Regions from separate parts of the Streptomyces sp. AM6-12 genome, predicted to be linked through region 3. Evidence: riboswitches for the same ligand, from Rfam matches in the RefSeq annotation. Region 3 holds a riboswitch; each other region holds the start of a gene.

Region 1 (7,423 bases), 3.3 Mb from region 3:
CGCCCTGGTCAGAAGCGGCGGCACGGTCCTCGCCCCGCCCTTCGACATGATGGCCGGCCGGATGACGGTGGTCGCCGACCCCCAGGGCGCCCCCTTCGCCATGATCAAACCGACGCCGATGTGAACCACCCACACCGACCGGCCCCCAGCCGAACGGCCCGGCCCGCCCGCGACGAGCACCACAAGCTGCGGCCGCAGGTCACCCGATTGGATCTGCGACACTGGTACCACCATGCCCAAGCCCGGAGAACTCACCTTTGTCGCGCCGCGCGGAGCCAAGAAGCCGCCGCGGCATCTCGCCGATCTCTCGCCCGCGGAGCGCAAGGAAGCGGTGGCCGGGATCGGTGAGAAGCCGTTCCGTGCCAAGCAGCTCTCGCAGCACTACTTCGCTCGGTACGCGCACGACCCCGAGCAGTGGACCGACATCCCGGCCGGCTCCCGGCAGAAGCTGCGCGAGGCGCTGTTCCCGGAGCTGATGACGGTCGTCCGGCATCTGTCGACCGACGAGGGCACCACCCGCAAGACGCTGTGGAAGCTGTTCGACGGGACCCTCGTGGAGTCCGTGCTGATGCGGTACCCGGACCGGGTCACCATGTGCATCAGCTCGCAGGCGGGCTGCGGCATGAACTGCCCGTTCTGCGCGACCGGGCAGGCGGGCCTGGACCGCAATCTGTCCACCGCGGAGATCGTCCACCAGATCGTGGACGGCATGCGGGCGCTGCGCGACGGCGAGGTGCCGGGCGGCCCGGCGCGGCTGTCCAACATCGTGTTCATGGGCATGGGCGAGCCGCTCGCCAACTACAACCGCGTCGTCGGCGCCATCCGCGCGCTCACCGACCCGGCGCCGGACGGCCTCGGCCTGTCCCAGCGCGGCATCACCGTCTCCACCGTCGGCCTGGTGCCGGCCATCCACCGGTTCGCCGACGAGGGCTTCAAGTGCCGGTTGGCGATCTCCCTGCACGCCCCCGACGACGAACTGCGCGACACCCTCGTCCCCGTGAACACACGGTGGAAGGTGCGCGAGGTGCTGGACGCCGGGTTCGAGTACGCCGAGAAGAGCGGGCGCCGGCTGTCGATCGAGTACGCGCTCATCCGCGACATCAACGACCAGGCGTGGCGCGGCGACCGCCTCGGCCGGCTGCTCAAGGGCCGGCCCGTGCACGTCAACCTCATCCCGCTGAACCCGACTCCGGGCTCCAAGTGGACGGCCTCGCGGCCCGAGGACGAGAAGGCGTTCGTGGACGCGATCGCCGCGCACGGTGTGCCGGTGACGATCCGGGACACCCGTGGCCAGGAGATCGACGGAGCCTGTGGTCAGCTCGCCGCCACCGAGCGGTAGTCTGAGCCCGTTCCAACGCTTCTTCACCATTGAAGCAGTCGAAGAAGCCGAAGAAGCAGTCTCGACATCTTCATATTCCGACAGGGGAGCGCCACAGCGCTGAGAGTGCGGCACCAGGCCGCAGACCCTCTGAACCTCGCCCAGGTCATTCTGGGTAGGAAGTTCGGTCACTACTCAAGCTGTTGCGCCCTGTCCGGGTCTTCCGGGCAGGGCCGCGTTCTTCCTGGCCAACCCCAGGAGGACAACCAAGTGCACAACAAGACCTGCGTGGCCGCGGCGGTCGGGCTCGGCCTGCTCGCGCTGTCCGCGTGCGGCACGACCCAGGGCCAGAGCAAGGCGGACGCCAAGACCGTCACCCTCGTCAGCCATGACTCGTGGGCCGTCTCCAAGAGCGTCCTCGCGGACTTCGAGAAGCGGTCCGGGTACCAGGTCCGCGTCCTCAAGGACGGCGACGCCGGACAGGCCGTCAACAAGGCCATCCTGACCAAGGACGACCCCCAGGGCGACGTCCTCTTCGGCGTCGACAACACCCTTCTCTCCCGCGCCCTCGACAACGGCCTGTTCCAGCCGTACACCGCCAAGGGCCTGGACAAGGTCGGCGCCCGGTACCAGCTCGACGGCAAGCACCGCGTCACCCCCGTCGACTACGGCGACATCTGCGTCAACTACGACAAGGCGTACTTCGGCAAGCACCACCTGACGCCGCCGCAGTCGTACGCCGACCTCGTCAAGCCCCAGTACAAGAACCTCCTCGTCACCGAGAACCCGGCCACCGCCTCGCCCGGCCTCGGCTTCCTGCTCGGCAGCGCCGCGCGGTTCGGCGACAACGGCTGGCAGGACTACTGGAAGAAGCTCAAGGCCAACGGCGTCAAGGTCGTCGACGGCTGGGAGCAGGCCTACGACCAGGAGTTCTCCGGCTCCTCCGGTGGCAGGAAGGCCGGCGGCGACCGGCCGCTCGTCGTGTCGTACGCCTCCTCCCCGCCCGCCGAGGTGATCTACGCCAAGAAGCGCCCCGCCACCGCCCCGACCGGCGTGGCGACCGGCACCTGCTTCCGCCAGATCGAGTTCGCCGGGCTGCTCAGCAACGCGCGGAACCCCAAGGGCGCCAAGGCGTTCCTCGACTTCCTGGTCTCCCGGGAGTTCCAGCAGGACATGCCGCTGAACATGTACGTCTACCCGGTCGTCGCGGGGGCCGCGGTGCCCGCCGACTTCACCAAGTACGGTCCCCCGGCCCCGCACCCCGAGACCATGGCCCCCGAGAAGATCGCCGCCGACCGTGATCAGTGGGTCAAGACGTGGACGTCACTCGTACTGAAGTGACCGCCCGCGGGCGGACCTGGCGCGGGAGCGCGGCGCGGCTGGGGCTGATGGCCCTGCCCGTCGCGTTCTTCGCGGTGTTCTTCGCCTGGCCCGTCGCCGCGATCGTGGCGCGCGGCCTGAAGACCGGCGGCGCCTGGCACCTCGGGCGGATCGCGGACGTGGTCGGCCGGCCGGACATCCGGCACGTGCTGTGGTTCACCACCTGGCAGGCGCTCGCCTCCACCGCGCTCACCCTGCTGCTCGCGCTGCCCGCCGCGTTCGTCTTCGCCCGCCTCGACTTCCCCGGCAAACAGGTGCTGCGGGCCGTCGTCACCGTCCCGTTCGTACTGCCCACCGTCGTCGCCGGCAGCGCCTTCCTCGCCCTCGTCGGCCACGGCGGACTGCTCGACCAGCTGTGGGGCGTACGGCTGGACACCACCGTGTGGGCGATCCTGCTCGCGCACGTCTTCTTCAACTACGCCGTCGTCGTACGGACCGTGGGCGGGCTGTGGGCCCAGCTCGACCCGCGTCAGGAGGAGGCCGCGCGGATGCTCGGCGCCTCCCCGTTCGCCGCGTGGCGCAAGGTGACCCTGCCCGCCCTCGCGCCCGCCGTGGCCGCCGCCGCGCTGATGGTGTTCCTGTTCACCTTCACCTCCTTCGGCGTGGTCCAGATCCTCGGCGGCCCCACCTTCTCCACCCTCGAAGTGGAGATCTACCGGCAGACCTCCGAGATCTTCGACCTGGGCACGGCCGCCGTCCTGACCCTCGTCCAGTTCGCCGCCGTCGGCGCCGTCCTCGGCGTCCACGCCTGGACGGTACGCCGCCGGGAGACCGCCCTGCGCCTGGTCGACCCCGGCACCACCGCCCGGCGGCCGCGCGGCGCGGGGCAGTGGGCGCTGCTCGCGGGCGTCCTCGCCGGCGTCGCGCTGCTCCTGGTGCTGCCGCTCGCCGTCCTCGTCCGCCGCTCCCTGGACGCCCCCGGCTTCGGCTACTACCGGGCGCTGACCCGCACCGACGGCGGTACGTTCCTGGTGGCGCCGGTGCACGCGGTGTGGACCTCGCTCCAGTACGCCGTCGCGGCCACCGCCATCGCCGTGCTGATCGGCTCTCTCGCCGCCGCCGCGCTGGCCCGCCGCGACGCGGGCCGGCTGGTACGGGGCTTCGACGCGCTGCTGATGCTGCCGCTCGGCGTGTCCGCCGTGACCGTCGGCTTCGGCTTCCTGATCGCCCTCGACAAACCGCCGCTGGACCTGCGCCAGTCCTGGATCCTGGTTCCGCTCGCGCAGGCCCTGGTCGGCGCCCCCTTCGTGGTGCGCACCATGCTGCCGGTGCTGCGCGCGGTGGACGCCCGGCTGCGGGAGGCGGCGGCCGTGCTCGGGGCCTCGCCCTGGCGGGTGTGGCGGGAGATCGATCTGCCGCTGGTGCGGCGGGCGTTGCTGGTCGCGGCCGGTTTCGCGTTCGCCGTCTCGCTGGGCGAGTTCGGCGCGACCGTGTTCATCGCGCGGCCCGACAACCCGACCCTGCCGGTCGCCGTGGCCCGGCTGCTCAGCCGCCCCGGCGACCTCAACTACGGCCAGGCGATGGCCCTTTCGACCATTCTGATGGTGGTGTGCGCCGCCGCCCTGCTCCTCTTGGAGCGGCTGCGCACCGACCGGACCGGGGAGTTCTGATGCTGAGCATCGAGGGCGCGACCGTGCGCTTCGGCGGGCGGCCCGTGCTGGACGCGGTGGGTCTGGAGGTCGCCGAGCACGAGGTGGTCTGCGTCCTCGGGCCCAGCGGCAGCGGCAAGTCCACCCTGCTGCGCGCCGTCGCCGGGCTCCAGCCCCTGGACGCCGGGCGGATCGCGCTCGCCGGACGGGACCAGGGCGGGGTGCCCGCGCACCGGCGCGGGGTCGGCCTGATGTTCCAGGACCACCAGCTCTTTCCGCAGCGCGACGTGGGCGCCAACGTGGCGTTCGGGCTGCGGATGCACGGCGTGCCGAAGGGCGAACGGGACGCACGGGTGGGCGAGTTGCTGGAACTGGTCGGACTGCCGGGCGCCGCCCGCCGGGCGGTGGCCGGGCTGTCCGGCGGCGAGCAGCAGCGCGTCGCCCTCGCCCGCGCGCTCGCTCCCCGGCCCCGGCTGCTGATGCTGGACGAACCCCTCGGCCAGCTCGACCGCTCCCTGCGCGAACGCCTCGTGGTCGAACTCCGCGAACTCTTCGGGCGGTTGGGCACGACCGTGCTCGCCGTCACCCACGACCAGGGCGAGGCGTTCGCGCTGGCCGACCGGGTGGTGGTGATGCGGGACGGCCGGATCGCCCAGTCCGGCACGCCACTCGACGTCTGGCGGCGCCCCGCCGACGCGTTCGTGGCCCGCTTCCTCGGCTTCGAGAACGTGGTCCCGGCGACGGTCGCGGGCGCGGTCGCCGAGGGCCCCTGGGGCAAGCTGCCGGTGCCAAAGGACGCCCCGCAGGGCCCCCGGACGCTGCTGGTCCGGCCCGCCGGCGTACGGCTCGTTCCCGTCGGCACCGGGCTGACCTGCACCGTCGCCGCCCGCACCTTCAAGGGCACCCATGTCGCCGTCCACCTCCAGCCGGAGGACGGCCCCCGGCTGGAAGCGGCCTGCGCGCTGCGGGACGCACCGGAGACGGGCGACACGGTGGGCGCGGAGTTCGACGCGGCCGAAATCGTCGTGCTCGACTGATCACCGGCCGCCTAGGGTGGGCCCATGACCTACCTCGCGCACGACCGCTACTGCGATGAAATCGCCCTTCAGGTGGGGCAGTTGAGGGAACTGATCACCTCCGGCGCGGATCTGTCGGCCACCGTGCCGACCTGCCCGGAGTGGTCGCTGGAACAGCTCGTACGGCATATGGGTGGCGCCCTGCGCTGGTCCGGCACGGTGGTGCGGGAGCGGGCGCAGGAGATGATCCCGACGGACCGGGTCCCGCTCGGCGGCGGCCCCGAGGCGCGGGGCGATGCGGCGGCGCTGGACGCGTGGCTGGCGGACACCGGCGAGCTGCTCGTCGGCGCGCTGCGCGAGGCGGGCCCCGAGGCCAGGGTGTGGAGCTGGACCGGCCCCGCCACCAGCGGCTTCTGGGCGCGCCGGATGACCCATGAGATCACCGTCCACCGCGCCGACGCGGCGCTCACCACCGGGGCGCCGTACGACGTCGCGGCCGACATCGCCGCCGACGCGCTGGACGAGTGGCTGGAACTGGTGCAGTGGGTGCAGCGCACCGGCGCGCGGGAGTGGGCCGCCGAACTGCGCGCGCCCGGCCGGAGCATCCATCTGCACGCCACCGACGCCGGGCCGGAGCTGAACGCCGAGTGGCTGGTCGAGATGGGCGAGGACGGTGTGAGCTGGCGGCGCGGTCACGAGAAGGCGACGGTCGCGTTGCGGGGGCCGCTCACGTCCGTGCTGCTCGCCTTCTACCGCCGGCTGCCGCTGGACACTCCGGGTCTCGACGTCGTGGGTGAGCGTGCGGTGCTGGAGTTCTGGCTGGAGAACACGAACTTCGGCTGAGCGCCGTGGGGGTACGTCCCGAGTGCCGGGTACGGCCGCTCGCCGGTTGATCGCGCGGTTCCCCGCGCCCCTTGGAGTGGCCTGCATCCGGGGCGCGGGGAGGCCCGGCGGAGCGGGCGGCCGGGCGTTCAGCGGGTCAGGGGAAACGCGGCCAGCGCGGCGATCGCCAGGGTGAGCGGAGTGAAGAAGGCCAGCAGGACGAGCGCGCGCAGGGCGGCGGCGCCGCGCAACACCCTCGTGGGGGCGCCGAGGCGCAGCAGGGCGGTGGTGGTCTCGGCGCGGTGCTGGCGGGTCTCGACGGCCACGGTCAGCAGCGTGGCGAAGGCGCAGCCGGTGACGACCAGCGCGCCGAGGGCGCTCAGCGGGCCGAGGGCGCGGGCGGGGGCGCGGTACAGGGTGGTCATGGCATACCCGGCGGCGGTCACCGCGCACAGGATGCCGAGGGGGCGGCCGATCCTGGTGGCCTCCGCCATCAGGCCGCGGCCCGCGAGGAGGCGGAGCGCGCCGGGGCGGGCGCACTGGAGGAGACGGCCGCACAGATGGGTGAGGCCGGGGGCGGCGAAGACCAGGCCGAGCGCGGTGAGGAGCCAGCCGAGGAGGAAGAGGCCGGTGCTGGCGGGGAAGGTGGTGAAGGTGGGGGCGGGGGGCGTGCGGCCCGCGTACGCCTGGGCGGTGAGGCCGGCGGCGAGGAGGGCGACCGCCCAGGGGAGCCCGGCGGGGGGGTCGCCGGGCCCCTTGTCGTCGTCGGCCGGCTTCGCGACCGGCGGGGGCGTGAACCGGGGGTCGATCACGCCGCCCGGCGTCCGCCCGGTGCCGTCCCCGGAGAGGGTGCCCCCGGCGCCCGCCGGTGCCGCCCCGGTGGCCCGGCCGGACGCATCCGGAGCACCGGCCTGTCGTACGAACGGCAGGTACCTCCGCTGCGGCCGGGCCGGCGGCCGGGGGTCCCGCGGGCGCAGCGCCACCGCCACCGCGACCGTCGTCACCCCCGGTACCACCGCCAGCAGGGTCAGGGTCGCCGCGCGGGGCAGGTGCTTGCCGGCGGCCAGGAAGGACGCCGCCGCGCCGTCGAACGGCAGTCCCGTCAGGTCGCCGCGCAGATGCAGGAAGAGGGAGAGCGCGAGGAGCGAGCCCAGGGTGGTGGACAGGGCCGTGACCAGGGCGGAGACGGCCATCAGCCGGGCCGGTCCGAGGCCGAGCGCGGACAGTCCAGGGCGCGGGCGGGTGCCGGGATCGGTGCGGGCCACGGCGAGCGCGAGGTACACCGTCGCGGCGGCCGG
Region 2 (7,423 bases), 1.6 Mb from region 3:
TCAGCGGCCGGGCGTCGATCACCGTCGGCCTGGAGACGACCGAGGTGGCGCGGGGCAGCGTGGTGTACGTACCCGCGGGTGTCGCCCACAAGTTCCACCACATCAGCGAGGATCTGAGGGTTCTCGTCGTCTTCTCTCCACCCGAGGCGTGAGGGTCGCTCTCCGGGTTCCCTAGGGGACGGTTCAGGGAAGGACAAGGGCTGCGCGGCCCCCGTGGGTCCCTCCCGCGGCTCTAGCATCGAGGGCAGGACATCGAGACCGTACGCGACGTACACGTACGCACGAGACGAGAAGGACGAGGGCCATGCGAGGGATCTTCGCGGGACTGCCGTGGTGGGTGAAGTGGGTCGCGGTGCCGGTCATCGCCCTGGTCGTGTTCGGCGGCCTGATAGCGAGCATCGTCGGATTCGTGATCGGCCTGCTGTTCAAGGCGCTGGTCTTCGTGGCCCTGGTCGGCGGCCTGATCTACATCGTGCGCAAGTTCATGTCCAACTCCTCCTCCCACGGCGACTGGTGAGGCACACGGGAGCCGGTGACCGGTAAGGGGGTGCCGGTTCCCTCGGGGGAGGGAAGTTTCCCCATGAGCCCGGCCGCACGCGGGGGCGGGCGGTTAGAGTCCGGAACTCCCGCGGGGTGCGGCCCCGCGGGTGGCGCAGAACCCCCTCCGTGCTCCCCGCCCACGCACGGGCTGCCCCCTCGCGCTTCCGGAGTAACCCTTGGCCACGGTCGACACCGCACCGGCGAAAACCCCCGCACTCCCCGCCCAGCCACGCCCTCGCACCCCTCCCGCCCGGCGGCCGTCCGGGATGGCCGTCCCGCCGCAGCCGGCCCCCACGACCACCCTCATCGGCTCCGTACAGCGCGCCATGCGGCTGCTGGAGACCGTCGCGGCCCATCCGTACGGCGCCCCCGCCAAGCAACTCGCCCGCGCCACCGGCCTGGCCCTGCCCACCACCTACCACCTGCTGCGCACCCTGGTGCACGAGGGCTACCTGCGCCGCGACAAGGGCCTCTTCTACCTCGGTGACGCGGCCGAGCTGCTGAGCAGCAGCGGGGCACGGGAGAAACGTCGCGGCAGGGTCGCGGAGACGCTCGCCCACTGGCGCGATTCCATCGGCGCCCCGATGTACTACGCGATGTACCGGGACGGAGAGATCGAGGTTCTGTGCGTCGCCGACTCCCGTGAGTCACCCGCGGCCGAGGAGTGGGCCGACTTCCGCGAGACCGGGCACGCGCACGCCATCGGGCAGTGCCTGCTCTCCCAGCTGGACGAGGGCGCCCGGCAGGATCATCTCGCCCGCTACCCGGTCCAGGGCCTCACGCCCTACACCGTGCGGGACAGCGACGCCCTGCTGCGCCGGCTGGCGCGGGTGCGGCGCATGGAGACGGTGACGGAGCGCCAGGAGTACGCGCTGGGCACGGTCTGCGCGGCGGTACCCATCACGGTCGGCACGACCGCGGTCACCGTGGCCATCTCCCTCCCGGCCCATCAGGCCGACCGGCTGCTGCCCGCGGCCCAGCGGCTGCAGACGGAGATCGGACGGCATCTGGGATCCCTGACCCTCTCTATCAGCATCTGAAAACTTACTCCTTGTGATCCACCGTGTACTTTCAGCAAGATTTACCACGGTCAGAGGGATCAAACCCGGCCAGTCGATGTCATATGACGGGGTAGGCGATGCGCGAGTCCGTACAGGCAGAGGTCATGATGAGCTTTCTCGTCTCGGAGGAGCTCTCCTTCCGCATTCCGGTGGAGTTGCGCTACGAGACCGGCGATCCCTACGCCGTGCGGCTCACCTTCCATCTGCCCGGCGATGCCCCGGTCACCTGGGTCTTCGGCCGGGAACTGCTGATCGACGGCGTCGGGCGTCCGTGCGGGGAAGGGGATGTGCGGATCTCCCCGGTCGAGACCGAGGTGCTGGGCGAGGTACTGATCCGGCTTCAGGTCGGCGGCGACCAGGCCCTGTTCCGCTCGTCGGCGTCGCCGCTCGTGGCCTTCCTCGACCGCACGGACAAGCTGGTCCCGCTCGGGCAGGAGGGCGCGCTCGCCGACTTCGACACGCATCTGGACGAGGCGCTGGACCGCATTCTGGCCGAGGAGCAGAGCGCGGGCTGAGACACCGCGGGACGGAGCGCGGACGCTCCGCTCGGCGGTACGGGGCTTTGCAGGAACGCTTCTTCAGAAATTTCCACACCCTGTTGGATGGAGCCGGCCAGGCTGGGCCGACCAGGGCAGGCCGGGCAGCCCGCCCCGCCCCGCCTCACCGCTTCCGGCGCCGACCCCGGCCGCCGCGAGCCGGCAGGGCCCGGGTACCGGTGGAGGTCTCCGGTTCCGGGGCGCTGCGATCGGCCGCTACCACCAGGGCGGCGAGCGCGGTGGTGACCGGGACCGAGGCGACCAGGCCGATGGAGCCCACCAGGGTGCGCACGATCTCCTCGGCCACCAGCTCGCTGTTGGCCACCGTCCCCACGCTGCTCTGCGCGATCGAGAACAGCAGCAGCAACGGCAGTGCGGCGCCCGCATAGGCGAGCACAAGGGTGTTGACGACGGACGCGATGTGGTCGCGGCCGATGCGGATGGCGGCCCGGTACAGACCGCGCGGGCCCATCGTGGGGTTGGCCTCGTGCAGCTCCCATACGGCGGAGGTCTGGGTGACCGTCACATCGTCCAGGACGCCGAGCGATCCGATGATGACACCGGCCAGCAGCAGACCGCTCATATCGATCTTCGGGTACAGCCCGTGGATCAGACCGGTGCTGTCGTCGGTGTTGCCGGTCAGGGCGGCCCAGCCGATGAACACCGAGCCGAGCAGACCGATCAGGGTCAGCGAGATCAGCGTGCCGAGCACCGCCACCGACGTACGCGCCGACAGGCCGTGGCACATGTACAGGGCGATCAGCATGATGGCGCTCGACCCGATCACCGCCACCAGCAGGGGGTTGGAGCCCTGGAGGATCGCGGGCAGGATGAACTGGTTCAGCACTAGGAAGCTCACCGCCAGCGCCACGAGGGCCATGACACCGCGCAGCCGGCCCACCACCACGACGGCGAGCGCGAAGACGCCCGCGAGCAGCGCCATGGGGAACTTGCGGTTCACATCGGCGACCGAGTACTGGAGGTCCTTGGGGGCGGTGGGCTCGTAGGCGGCGATGACCTGCTCGCCCTGGTGCAGCTGCCGGGGCTGGTCGGGCTGCACGATCTCGGTGAACGTACGGCCCTTGTCCTTGCCGGTGTCGACCCGGACCGTCGCCTTCTTGCAGGACCCGCCGGACTGCTGACCCGCCGAAACGCCGCCGGAGGCATCACCGCTCGGCGCCCCGCCGCCCGCGCTCCCCGGCGCGCAGCTCACCTCGACCACACGGATGACGGTGGCCTGTTGGGTCTGCCGGTCGAAGCCGACGCCGCTGTGCTTGTGCGAGGGGGCGCCACCGGGCCAGAGCACCACCAGACCGACCACGACCGCCGCGGTGAACGGGACGAGGATCGCCGCGATCACCTTGCGCAGATGCCGGGACACGGGCGCGGCGGGCCCATGGCTGTGACCGTGCCCGTGCCCGCGACCGGCGCTGTGCCCCTGCCTCTGATCCTGTCCGTGCCCCCGACCGTGCCCGTGCCCCTGTTCCTGTCCGTGTCCCTGTCTGCGGGCCGGAGCCGGGCTCTGGGCCGGGGCTCGCGCGTGGCCGTGGTCGTGGCGGTGGCCCTGGCTCAAGGGCTCCGAGCCGTCGGGCCGGCGCGGGCCGGGCGGCTGGTACGGGTCCTGGTCCATCCGGGTCATCGCCAGATCATCGCAAGAAGCGGGGAGGGCCCACTGTTCATCGCGTCACGGATGACGCTAGCGTGGAGACACCTTTGCACACGCGGGAGCTCGGAGCACCGGGCTGAGAGGGCGCTGACCTCCGTAGAGCGATGTTTCACGTGGAACATACGAGTTCCCCGAGAGACCTCGGACGACGGAAACCGCTGCGTCGACCGCCGAACCTGTTACCGGGTAATGCCGGCGTAGGGAGTAGGTCTCATGACCAACAAGGACGCACGCACGCCTGCCTCCGCCCAGGACGACATGTCCTCGGAGGCCGGGAAGTCCATCGGCTGGCACAAGGCGTACGTCGAGGGCTCACGCCCCGACCTGCGCGTGCCGGTCCGTCAGGTGCACCTCACCAACGGGCAGTCGGTCACGCTGTACGACACGTCGGGCCCGTACACCGATCAGCTCGTCGACACCGACGTCCGCCGGGGGCTGGCGCCGCTGCGGGAGAACTGGATCATCGCCCGTGGCGACACCGAGGAGTACGCGGGCCGTCCCGTCCGTCCCGAGGACGACGGGATCAAGCACACCTCGCCGCGCGGCGGGCTGCGGAACCTGGACGCGGTCTTTCCGGGCCGTCCGCGCCAGCCGCGCCGGGGCCGTGGCGGACAGGCGGTGACGCAGCTCGCGTACGCGCGCCGGGGCGAGATCACGCCGGAGATGGAGTTCGTGGCCCTTCGGGAGAACGTCTCCCCCGACGTGGTGCGCGAGGAGATCGCGGCGGGCCGGGCGGTGCTGCCGGCCAACGTCAACCACCCGGAGATCGAGCCGATGATCATCGGCAAGCGGTTCCTGGTGAAGGTGAACGCCAACATCGGGAACTCCGCGGTGACCTCGTCCATCGAGGAGGAGGTGGAGAAGATGACCTGGGCGACCCGCTGGGGTGCCGACACGGTCATGGACCTCTCCACCGGCCGCAACATCCACACCACCCGCGAGTGGGTGCTGCGCAACTCCCCCGTCCCCATCGGCACGGTGCCGCTGTACCAGGCGCTGGAGAAGGTCGACGGCAGGGCCGAGGAGCTGACCTGGGAGATCTACAAGGACACCGTCATCGAGCAGGCCGAGCAGGGCGTGGACTACATGACCGTCCACGCGGGCGTACGGCTGCCGTTCGTGCCGCTCACGGCCAACCGCAAGACCGGCATCGTCTCGCGGGGCGGCTCCATCATGGCCGCGTGGTGCCTGGCGCACCACAAGGAGTCGTTCCTGTACGAGAACTTCGAGGAGCTGTGCGAGATCCTCGCCGCCTACGACGTCACGTACTCGCTGGGCGACGGGCTGCGGCCCGGCTCCATCGCGGACGCCAATGACGAGGCCCAGTTCGCGGAGCTGCGCACGCTCGGAGAACTCGGCCGGATCGCCCGGCGGCTGAACGTGCAGACGATGATCGAGGGCCCCGGGCATGTCCCGATGCACAAGATCAAGGAGAACATCGACCTCCAGCAGGAGATCTGCGACGAGGCCCCGTTCTACACGCTCGGTCCGCTGACCACGGACATCGCACCGGCGTACGACCACATCACCTCCGGCATCGGCGCCGCGATGATCGCCTGGTGGGGCACGGCGATGCTCTGCTACGTCACGCCGAAGGAGCACCTGGGCCTGCCCAACCGGGACGACGTCAAGACCGGGGTCATCACCTACAAGATCGCCGCCCACGCGGCCGACCTCGCCAAGGGGCATCCGGGGGCGCAGGACTGGGACGACGCGCTGTCGGACGCGCGCTTCGAGTTCCGCTGGGAGGACCAGTTCAACCTGGCCCTCGACCCGGACACGGCCCGCGACTTCCACGACGAGACCCTTCCGGCCGAACCCGCCAAGACGGCCCACTTCTGCTCCATGTGCGGCCCGAAGTTCTGCAGCATGAAGATCTCGCAGGACATCCGCCGCGAACACGGTGGCAATCGGACCGAGATCGAGGAGGGCATGGCCCAGAAGTCGAGGGAGTTCGCCGAGGCGGGGAACCGGGTGTATCTGCCGGTCGCGGACTGACGAGGGCATGGGCGCCGCTCCGGCCGGGCCACCGGTTCCGGAGCGGCGCCTCGTCGGGCCGCAGGCCGCCGCCCGGCCGGATCAGTCCGGCTGGCGTTCCGGGTCGGCGTGGTCGGAGCCGGAGTAGTGGGGGTGGTCGGCGAGTGCCTCCTGGAGGAAGGGGATGATGCCGCGTTCCAGGAGGGCGGTTTCCCAGGCGGTTCTGGCTCTGGCGACCTCGGCGGCGGCGGCGTCGCGGGCCCGGGATTCGGGGGAGGAGCCGTTGCGCAGGGCGGTGAGGAGGAGCCCTGCGGCGGCGACGAGGATCGCGGCCACGGTCAGGGCCCCGAACACCCAGCCGGCGGTGAGCATGGTGCCGGCGAAGGACTGCCCGGGGGCCAGGGTTCTCAGGATGTAGCCGATGAGCAGGAATATCACCGCCGCGGTCGCGGACAGGAGCGGCGCCAGGACGGCGACGACCGCGACCGCGCCCGCGCCGTGCGCGGCGGCGAGGTCCGCCGCGGCCGGGTCCGGCTCGGCGGGCGCGGCACCGGCCGCACTCGGGGCCTGCTCGGGGTGGCGCAGTTCGTCGCGTATCCGTACATAGCGCTGGTACTCGGTGGCCGCGGCCGCCGTGATGAGCGCGGAGGCGGCGATGGCCATGGTGCGCAGTTGCGCGGGGTTGAGCCGCTGTCCCACGGCGGCCAGTTCCGGTCGGTGTGGTGCGGAGCGCAGAACCTCGTCGAGGAGCCGCTCGAACTCCCGGCGGTCCTCGCTCCGCAGGTGCTGCGGAAGGCTGTTCATGTGCATCCCCCGATGCTCCGTAGGGCTTGGGGCTCGCGCAGCGGCGAGCCGTCGGGCAGAGACGGAGGGGAGCCTGCTACGGATAAGCCGATGGTAGAGCCGTGACGGCGCGTGGTGACAGGGGATTGCCGGAAATTGCGTCCCGGCCTGCGCGTACTCCGGTATGGCGGGGCCGCTCAGGCGAAGGATCAGTGAACCAGCGGGAGTTGCCTCACCAGCAACTTTCCGGCCATGGTCACCCCGCCGTCCATGGCGATGGCGAGCCCGTCGGCGTAGACATGCGGACCCTCGACCACCGGGTCGTCGCTCTCCTCGCCGTCCTCGGAGCCCACTTCGCCCAGCAGGTAGGGGATGGGGCTGTGGCCGTGCACGATCCGGGTGCCGCCGTAGGTGTCCAGCAGGGAGCGCACGGCGTCGGCACCGCCCTCGTCGCGGAAGGAGAAGCGCTTGGTGAACTTGCGGAACAGGTCCCAGCACTCGTCCGCGTCATTGCGGGTGAGCCGCTCGCGGACAGTGTCGTTGACGGCCTCGATCGAGTCGCCGTAGTCGAGGTAGGCGGTGGTGTCGGAGTGCACCAGCAGATAGCCGTCGACCTCCTCCAGCGCGTCGAGGCGGGCCATCCACTGGAGATGGTGGTCCTGGAGACGGTCCATGTCGGTCTTCTGGCCGCCGTTGAGCAGCCAGGCCGCCTGGAAGGTGGCGGTGCCCGCACCGGAGTTGACGGGCGTGTCGCCGAATCGCTTGGCACCGAGCAGCAGCAGTTCGTGGTTGCCCATGAGGGCCTTGCAGTAGCCGCCGGCCGCGGCCGCCTCGGCGGACAGCCGCATCACCAGGTCGAT
Region 3 (7,423 bases):
GTGAGCACGAGCCGCCGGGACCGGCGCGGGGCCGGTACGGGCGCGGCCTGGAAACGGGTGGTGCGGCTGACGCCGTCGCCGCCGTCCCCGTCGACGGAGAGCGGCGCGGGCACGGTCAGCGCGCGCGGGATCACGCTCGTACGGTTCTCCGCGTTCTCGTGCTCCACCGTCCTCGCCTGCGGCGGCACGGTGTCCAGCTGCTCCTCGGTCAGCGCGGCGCGGGCCTCGCGGGCCTCGGCGAGCAGCGCGACCGCGTCGTACGGGCGCAGCTCGGGGGTGCGGGCGGTGGCCGAGGCGACCAGCTCGTCCAGTCGCGGCGCGAGCCCCGGCACCAGTGCGGAGGGCGGCGGGACGTCCTCGTTGATGTGCCGGTAGAGCACCTGCGCGGGGGAGTCGCCGGAGTGCGGCTTGGCGCCGGTCAGCATCTCGTACAGGACGACACCGCAGGCGTACACGTCGACGCGGGGGTCGGCGGTGCCCTGATCGATCTGCTCGGGGGCGAGGTAGGCGACGGTGCCGAGCACGGAGCCGGTCGTACTGGTCACGGTGTCGACGGAGCGGACCAGGCCGAAGTCGGCGACCTTGACCCGGCCGTCGTCGCCTATCAGCACGTTCTCGGGCTTCATGTCCCGGTGCACGAAACCGGCCCGGTGGGCGGCGCCGAGCGCGGCGAGCACCGGCTCCAGGATGTCCAGCGCGGCACGCGGTCGCAGGGCGCCGCGCTCGCGCAGCACGTCACGGAGGGTGCAGCCGGCGACGTACTCCATCGCCATGTACACGTACGACCCGTCGGTGCCCTGGTCGTAGACCTGCACCACGTTCGGGTGGTCGAGCCGGGCCGCGGACTTGGCCTCGCGGATGAACCGCTCCACGAAGACGCCGTCCGCCGCCAGCGCGGGATGCATCACCTTCAGCGCGAGCACCCGGTCCAGGCGCGTGTCCAGCGCCCGGTACACGGTCGCCATCCCGCCGGCCGCGATCCGCGCGTCCACGCGATACCGACCGTCGAGCACGTGCCCGACGAGGGCGTCCTGAAGGGTCATGTCCACACGGCGAGTCTACGAGCCCCCGACCCCACCCCCGCCCCGCCGCCCTCTCCCACCTGCCCACTGAAGCCCACCTGTGACGCTTCTTACGCAGGCACGCCACATTCCACCGGAGCCTGCGGCCGCCCGACCCCCCCGGAATCCACCCCGCGACCGAACAGCCACCGACGTCGACCGCCCCCCAACGGGGCGCCATCGCCGTCGGCGGCGGTCCGTCCAGCCCTCGGAGGTCAGAACGCCGGGCGCTCGGGGTCCAACGCGGCCAGACCCTCCGTAGGAGACGACGCCTCGGCCCAGTACCGCCGAGGTATCCGCCCCGCCAGCCGCGCCAGCCGCCCCCCGGTCACCGCGTGCCGCATCGCCGCCGCCATCACCTCCGGCTCCCGTGCCCGCGTCACCGCCGACGCCAGCATCACCCCCGCACACCCCAGCTCCATCGCCAGCGCCACATCCGACGCCGTCCCCGCCCCCGCGTCCAGGATCACCGGCACCCCCGCCCGCTCCACGATCAGCTGGAAGTTGTGCGGGTTGCGGATCCCGAGCCCCGACCCGATCGGCGACCCCAGCGGCATCACCGCCGCACACCCCACGTCCTCCAGCTTCCGCGCGAGCACGGGATCGTCGTTGGTGTACGGCAGCACCGTGAACCCGTCGTCCACCAGCGTCTCCGCCGCCTCCAGCAGCTCCACCGGATCCGGCAGCAGCGTCCGCTCGTCGGCGATGACCTCCAGCTTCACCAGCGACGTGCCGAGCGCCTCCCGCGCGAGCCGCGCCGTGAGCACGGCCTCCCCGGCGGTGAAGCACCCCGCCGTGTTCGGCAGCACCCGGATGCCGAGCTTGTCCAGCACGGACAGTACCGAGCCGTGCACGGACGGATCGACCCGCCGCATCGCGACCGTCGTCAGCTCCGTCCCGGACGCCACCAGCGCCCGCTCCAGCACGTCGAGGCTGGGCGCCCCGCCCGTCCCCATGATCAACCGCGACCCGAAGGCCGCATCCCCGATGACAAGGCGATCGTCGGTCACCGCTCAGCCCCCCTGCACCGCGGTCAGCACCTCGACCCGGTCGCCCTCGGCGAGCGCCGTCCCGGCCCACCGCGTGCGCGGTACGACGGTCTCGTTGACGGCGGCCGCCACCCCGGCGGGGGCCCGCACGAGGGACCGTACGACCGCGTCGAGCGCGGTCCCCGGCGCGACCTGACGCCGCTGCCCGTTGACGGAGATGGTGATGGTGGACGACACGGCGCTCATGCGGTCTGCTCCAGCTGCTGCGTGCGCGGGGCGGCGAAGCGCTCCGGCGTGAACGGACGGGCTTCCTCGGGCAGCGGGCCGCCGGCCAGCAACTGCCCCATCACATCCCCGGTGACGGGCGTGAGCAGCACCCCGTTGCGATGGTGCCCGGTGGCCAGCAGCAGCCCGGCGAGGCCGGACGGCCCGAGCAGCGGCGCGTTGTCCGGGGAGCCGGGCCGCAGCCCCGCCCGCGTCTCGGTGAGCGGCAGCTCGGTGATGCCCGGCACCAGCTCGTGCGCGTCGCGCAGCAGCTCGTACACCCCGCCCGCGGTGACCGTCGTGTCCCAGCCCTGTTCCTCGCTGGTGGCGCCGACGACCAGCTCGCCGTTCTCCCGCGGCACCAGGTACAGCTGCCCGCCCCGGACCACGGCCTGCACCGTGCGGCTGAGGAAGGGCGCGTACCGCTTCGGCACCGCGAGACGCAGCACCTGCCCCTTCACCGGCCGCACCGGCGGCAGCACCTCCCGCGGCACCCCCGCGAGTCGCCCGCTGAGGCTGCCGCCCGCGAGCACCACCTGCCCGGCGGTGAGCGCCGTACCGTCCGCCGTGGTCACCCCGACGGCCCGGTCCCGTACGACGTCCAGCCGCTCGGCCCACACCCGGTGGAACACCACCCCGGCCCGCTCGCACGCGGTCACCAGCGCCGCGGCCAGCCGGCGCGGATCGATCTGGTGGTCGCCGTCGACCCGCAGCCCGCCGCGCACGCCCGGCGCCAGCATCGGCTCCAGGCGGCGGCACTCCTGCCCCGGCAGCCACTGCGCGTCGAGGCCGCAGCGCTGCTGGAGGGCGTGCAGTTCCCGCAGATGGGCACGGTCGTCGGCGTCCAGCGCGACCGCGAGGGTGCCGCAGCGCCGGTAGCCGAGGTCCCGGCCGCTCGCCTCGGTCAGCTCGGCCACGAAGCCGGGGTAGCGGCGCGCCGACTCCAGATTGAGGGCGAGCAGCGTCTCCTCGCCGTAGTGCAGTTCGGTGACCGCGGCCAGCATCCCGGCCGCGACCTGCGCGGCCCCGCCGCCGGGCACCGGGTCCACCACGGCCGTGGCGAGCCCGCGGCACGCCGCGCGCCAGGCCGTCACCAGGCCGATGATCCCGCCCCCGACGACGAGGACGTCGGAGGTTCCCGAGGTATCGGGCGTACGTGTGGACATGGGCGTCCAGCCCCTCCCTTCGCCGGCATGACCCGGATCAGGTTCGTACGGTCGGAGGCCGCCAGCCTCCCTCTCAGCCCGGTGCGTCCGGGCTCCCGCGAGTGCTTGTACGGTGGCCACCCTAGCCCGCCCCCCTCGTCACCCGTAAGGGAGCCCTCGCCCATGGCCCCGTCGCTCGACGGCCTGATCCTCGCCCCCGTCGCCGACCAGTCCGCAGGTCAGGTGGGTACCCGCACCCGCTTCGCCTACCACGAGCGGGACGGTGCGGTCTGGGCCGAGTACCGGGGCGGCGACATCGTCCACGGCCATCTGGTCGGCACCCGCGCGGGCGACCGGCTGGACTTCCGGTACGTGCAGCTGCGCACCGACGGCAGCACGGCCTCGGGCCATTGCGTCTCCACGGTCGTGGAGCTGCCCGACGGCCGGGTGCGCCTGGAGGAGACCTGGGAGTGGGAGTCCGGACCGGGCTCCGGCACGAGCGTCGTGGAACAGCTCACCGCGCACGCCCGCTGACTGACTGATCGTCATCTGTCTATGGTGATCGGGTGAGCGAGCAGACAGCCCGGCAGGGCACGGCAGGGACGCGGCGCGTGGTCGTCGTGGGCGCGGGCATGGCCGGGGTGCAGACCGCGGTCGCGCTGCGGGAACGGGGTTTCACGGGCGAGGTGACCGTCATCGGCGCCGAACCGCACCAGCCGTACGACCGGCCGCCGCTGTCCAAGGCCGTGCTGCTCGGCAAGGCCGAGGGCTCCGCGTTCGACCTCGACTTCGACGCGCTCGGCGTCGGCCTCCGGCTCGGCTGCGAGGTCCTCGGCGCCCGCCCCGCCGACCGTGAACTGGACACCGAGGCGGGCCCGGTGGCGTACGACGTGCTGGTGCTGGCCACCGGCGCCGAGCCGGTCACCCTGCCCGGCAGCGAGGGCGTCCCCGGCGTGCATCTGCTGCGCACCCTGGACGACGCCGAACGGCTGCGGCCCGTGCTCGCCCGGCAGCACGACATCGTGGTGGTCGGCGCCGGCTGGATCGGCGCCGAGTTCGCCACGGCCGCCCGCGAGGCCGGTTGCGCGGTGACCGTCGTCGAGGCCGCCGACCGGCCGCTCGCCGAGGTGCTGCCCGCCGAGGTCGCCGCCCCCATGGCCGGCTGGTACGCCGACAGCGGGGCCGAACTGCGCACCGGCGCACGGGTGGAGCGCGTCGAGCCCGGCGCGGTGGTGCTCGCCGACGGCACCCGGCTGCCCGCGGGCGCGGTCGTCGTCGGCATCGGCGCCCGCCCCGCCACCGGCTGGCTGGCCGGCTCGGGCATCGAGCTGGGCGCGTTCGGCGAGGTCGTCACCGACGCCCGGCTGCGCGCTTCCGCGCCCGATGTGTACGCCGTCGGCGACTGCGCGTCCTTCCCCTCGGCCCGCTACGGCGAACGCCTCCTCGTGCACCACTGGGACAACGCCCTCCAGGGCCCGCGCACCGTCGCCGCCGGCATCCTCGGCGAGAGCGCCGTCTACGACCCGGTGCCGTACTTCTGGTCCGAGCAGTTCGGCCGCTTCGTGCAGTACGCGGGGCACCATGCCACCGCCGACCATCTGGTCTGGCGCGGCGATCCCGCGGGTCCCGCCTGGACGGTGTGCTGGCTGCGCGAGGGGCGCCTGGTCGCCCTGCTGGCGGTGGGCCGCCCGCGCGACCTCGCCCAGGGCCGCAAGCTGATCGAGGCCGGCCGCCTCCTGGACGCCCGGGCACTGGCGGACCCGAGCCGGCCGCTGAAGGACGCCACGGCCGACTGAGCCCCCACCAGGCCTCCGGCGCAAAGCGCCGGACCCGGCCGAGCGCCTACCCTGTACCCGTGACCGAGATTGACACGAAGATCGACGCTCTCGTCCCCGCCTGGCTCACCCTCCCCGACATCGCCGAACAGCTCGGCGTCGAGGTGACGCGGGTGCGGCAGCTGGTCAAGGACGGCCAGCTCATCGCCGTACGCCGGGGTGAGAACCGCGCGCTGCACGTCCCCGCCGCCTTCATCGACGGGGACAAGGTCGTCAAGGGCCTGTCCGGGACCCTGACGCTCCTGCGGGACGACGGCTTCACGGTCGAAGAGATGATCGAATGGCTTTTCACCCCCGACCCGACCCTGCCCGGCACCCCGGCGCAGGCTCTCAGTGAGAACCGCGGCACGGAGGTGAAGCGCCGCGCCCAGGCGCTCGCCGTCTGAGCCCGACCATGTGAAGGCCGTCCGAGCCCGACCGCGTGAGGGCCGTCCGAGCCCGATCGTCTGCGGGCCGTCCCTGCCCGATCGCCTCAGGGCCGTCCCAGCCCGACCGCCGAGGGATGGCGTACGACGCCCCGCGCGCCGTACGCCACCGCCCGCCCAGCACCGCACACCGACTCCGGGGGACCCACGCATGCCCGACACCGCCCGCGCCGAGCTCGCCGACGCCCGGCTCTACCTGTGCACGGACGCCCGCAGGCGCCAGGGCGACCTGCCCGAGTTCCTGGACGCGGTGCTGGCCGGCGGTGTCGACATCGTGCAGTTGCGCGACAAGGGCATGGAGGCCGCCGAGGAACTGGCCTGCCTGGAGGTCTTCGCCGAGGCCTGCGCCCGGCACGGCCGGCTCCTCGCGGTCAACGACCGGGCCGACGTCGCCCACGCCGCCGGCGCCGATGTGCTCCACCTCGGCCAGGGCGACCTGCCGGTCCCCGCGGCCCGCGCGATCCTCGGCGACGACGTGCTGATCGGCCGCTCCACCCACACCGAGGACGAGGCCGCCGCGGCCGCCGTCCAGGAGGGCGTGGACTACTTCTGCACCGGGCCCTGCTGGCCCACCCCCACCAAGCCGGGCCGCCCCGCACCGGGCCTGGACCTGGTCCGGTACACGGCCGCGCTCGGCACCGAGCGCCCCTGGTTCGCCATCGGCGGCATCGATCTCGGCAATCTGGACGAGGTCCTGGCGGCCGGGGCCCGCCGGGTGGTCGTGGTGCGCGCGCTCACCGAGGCGGACGATCCGGGCGCCGCGGCGGCCGAGTTCGCCCGGCGGCTGCGGAAGGCCTGAGGGGCCAGGCCTCGGGGCTCCGTCCCAAGGGGTGGACGGCAAGCCGACAATTCCGGCAAATTCCCGGAGCGCGGTTGGGGGACCGGCGTCCCCTGGCTAACCTGCGGGTATGGCCCTCGGAACCGCATCCACCAGGACTGATCGCGCGCGCACCGTGCGTGACATGCTCGCCGGCGGCAAGACCACGTACTCCTTCGAGTTCTCGGCGCCGAAGACCCCCAAGGGCGAGCGGAGCCTGTGGACCGCGCTGCGCAGGGTCGAGGCGGTCGCCCCCGACTTCGTCTCGGTGACCTACGGCGCCGGCGGCTCGACCCGCGCGGGCACCGTCCGGGAGACGCAGCAGATCGTCGCCGACACCACGCTCACCCCGGTCGCCCACCTCACCGCGGTCGACCACTCCATCGCCGAACTGCGCAACATCATCGGCCAGTACGCGGACGCCGGGATCCGGAACATGCTCGCCGTGCGCGGCGACCCGCCCGGCGACCCCATGGGCGAGTGGGTGGCACACCCCAGGGGCCTGACCTACGCGGCCGAACTGGTGCGCCTCATCAAGGAGTCGGGCGACTTCTGCGTGGGCGTCGCCGCCTTCCCGGAGATGCACCCCCGCTCCACGGACTGGGACACCGACGTCGCCCACTTCGTGGACAAGTGCCGCGCGGGCGCCGACTACGCCATCACCCAGATGTTCTTCCAGCCGGAGTCCTATCTGCGGCTGCGCGACCGGGTGGCGGAGGCGGGCTGCGACACCCCGGTCATCCCGGAGATCCTGCCGGTCACGAGCGTGCGGATGCTGGAGCGGCTGCCCAAGCTCAGCAACGCTCAGTTCCCGGACGCCCTGAAAGAGCGGATCCTCGCGGCGAAGGACGATCCGGCGGCTGTACGCTCGATCGGGATCGACTTCG

The links. A riboswitch is a leader RNA that binds a small molecule or an ion and turns the genes downstream of it on or off. The one in region 3 is predicted to bind thiamine pyrophosphate.
Region 1: another riboswitch for thiamine pyrophosphate. It lies ahead of ACE4Q9_RS09350 (thiamine ABC transporter substrate binding subunit); the one in region 3 lies ahead of thiO (glycine oxidase ThiO).
Region 2: another riboswitch for thiamine pyrophosphate. It lies ahead of thiC (phosphomethylpyrimidine synthase ThiC); the one in region 3 lies ahead of thiO (glycine oxidase ThiO).

The regions. Positions count from the first base shown of each region.
Region 1 covers NZ_JBIQWN010000001.1:2,112,074-2,119,496, reverse strand. The annotation lists gene ACE4Q9_RS09360 (VOC family protein) at 1-124, shown strand, start outside; gene rlmN (23S rRNA (adenine(2503)-C(2))-methyltransferase RlmN) at 233-1,339, shown strand; TPP riboswitch at 1,412-1,518, shown strand; gene ACE4Q9_RS09350 (thiamine ABC transporter substrate binding subunit) at 1,589-2,659, shown strand; gene ACE4Q9_RS09345 (ABC transporter permease) at 2,707-4,308, shown strand; gene ACE4Q9_RS09340 (ABC transporter ATP-binding protein) at 4,308-5,324, shown strand; gene ACE4Q9_RS09335 (maleylpyruvate isomerase family mycothiol-dependent enzyme) at 5,349-6,146, shown strand; gene ACE4Q9_RS09330 (hypothetical protein) at 6,275-7,423, opposite strand, start outside.
Region 2 covers NZ_JBIQWN010000001.1:3,773,595-3,781,017, forward strand. The annotation lists gene ACE4Q9_RS17025 (cupin domain-containing protein) at 1-152, shown strand, start outside; gene ACE4Q9_RS17030 (DUF5326 family protein) at 305-517, shown strand; gene ACE4Q9_RS17035 (IclR family transcriptional regulator) at 717-1,580, shown strand; gene ACE4Q9_RS17040 (SsgA family sporulation/cell division regulator) at 1,679-2,116, shown strand; gene ACE4Q9_RS17045 (YibE/F family protein) at 2,262-3,776, opposite strand; TPP riboswitch at 3,849-4,024, shown strand; gene thiC (phosphomethylpyrimidine synthase ThiC) at 4,017-5,801, shown strand; gene ACE4Q9_RS17055 (hypothetical protein) at 5,883-6,584, opposite strand; gene ACE4Q9_RS17060 (metallophosphoesterase) at 6,773-7,423, opposite strand, start outside.
Region 3 covers NZ_JBIQWN010000001.1:5,374,869-5,382,291, forward strand. The annotation lists gene pknB (Stk1 family PASTA domain-containing Ser/Thr kinase) at 1-1,049, opposite strand, end outside; gene ACE4Q9_RS24440 (thiazole synthase) at 1,277-2,071, opposite strand; gene thiS (sulfur carrier protein ThiS) at 2,075-2,296, opposite strand; gene thiO (glycine oxidase ThiO) at 2,293-3,480, opposite strand; TPP riboswitch at 3,478-3,589, opposite strand; gene ACE4Q9_RS24455 (hypothetical protein) at 3,643-3,993, shown strand; gene ACE4Q9_RS24460 (NAD(P)/FAD-dependent oxidoreductase) at 4,026-5,255, shown strand; gene ACE4Q9_RS24465 (Rv2175c family DNA-binding protein) at 5,315-5,680, shown strand; gene thiE (thiamine phosphate synthase) at 5,871-6,518, shown strand; gene metF (methylenetetrahydrofolate reductase [NAD(P)H]) at 6,628-7,423, shown strand, end outside.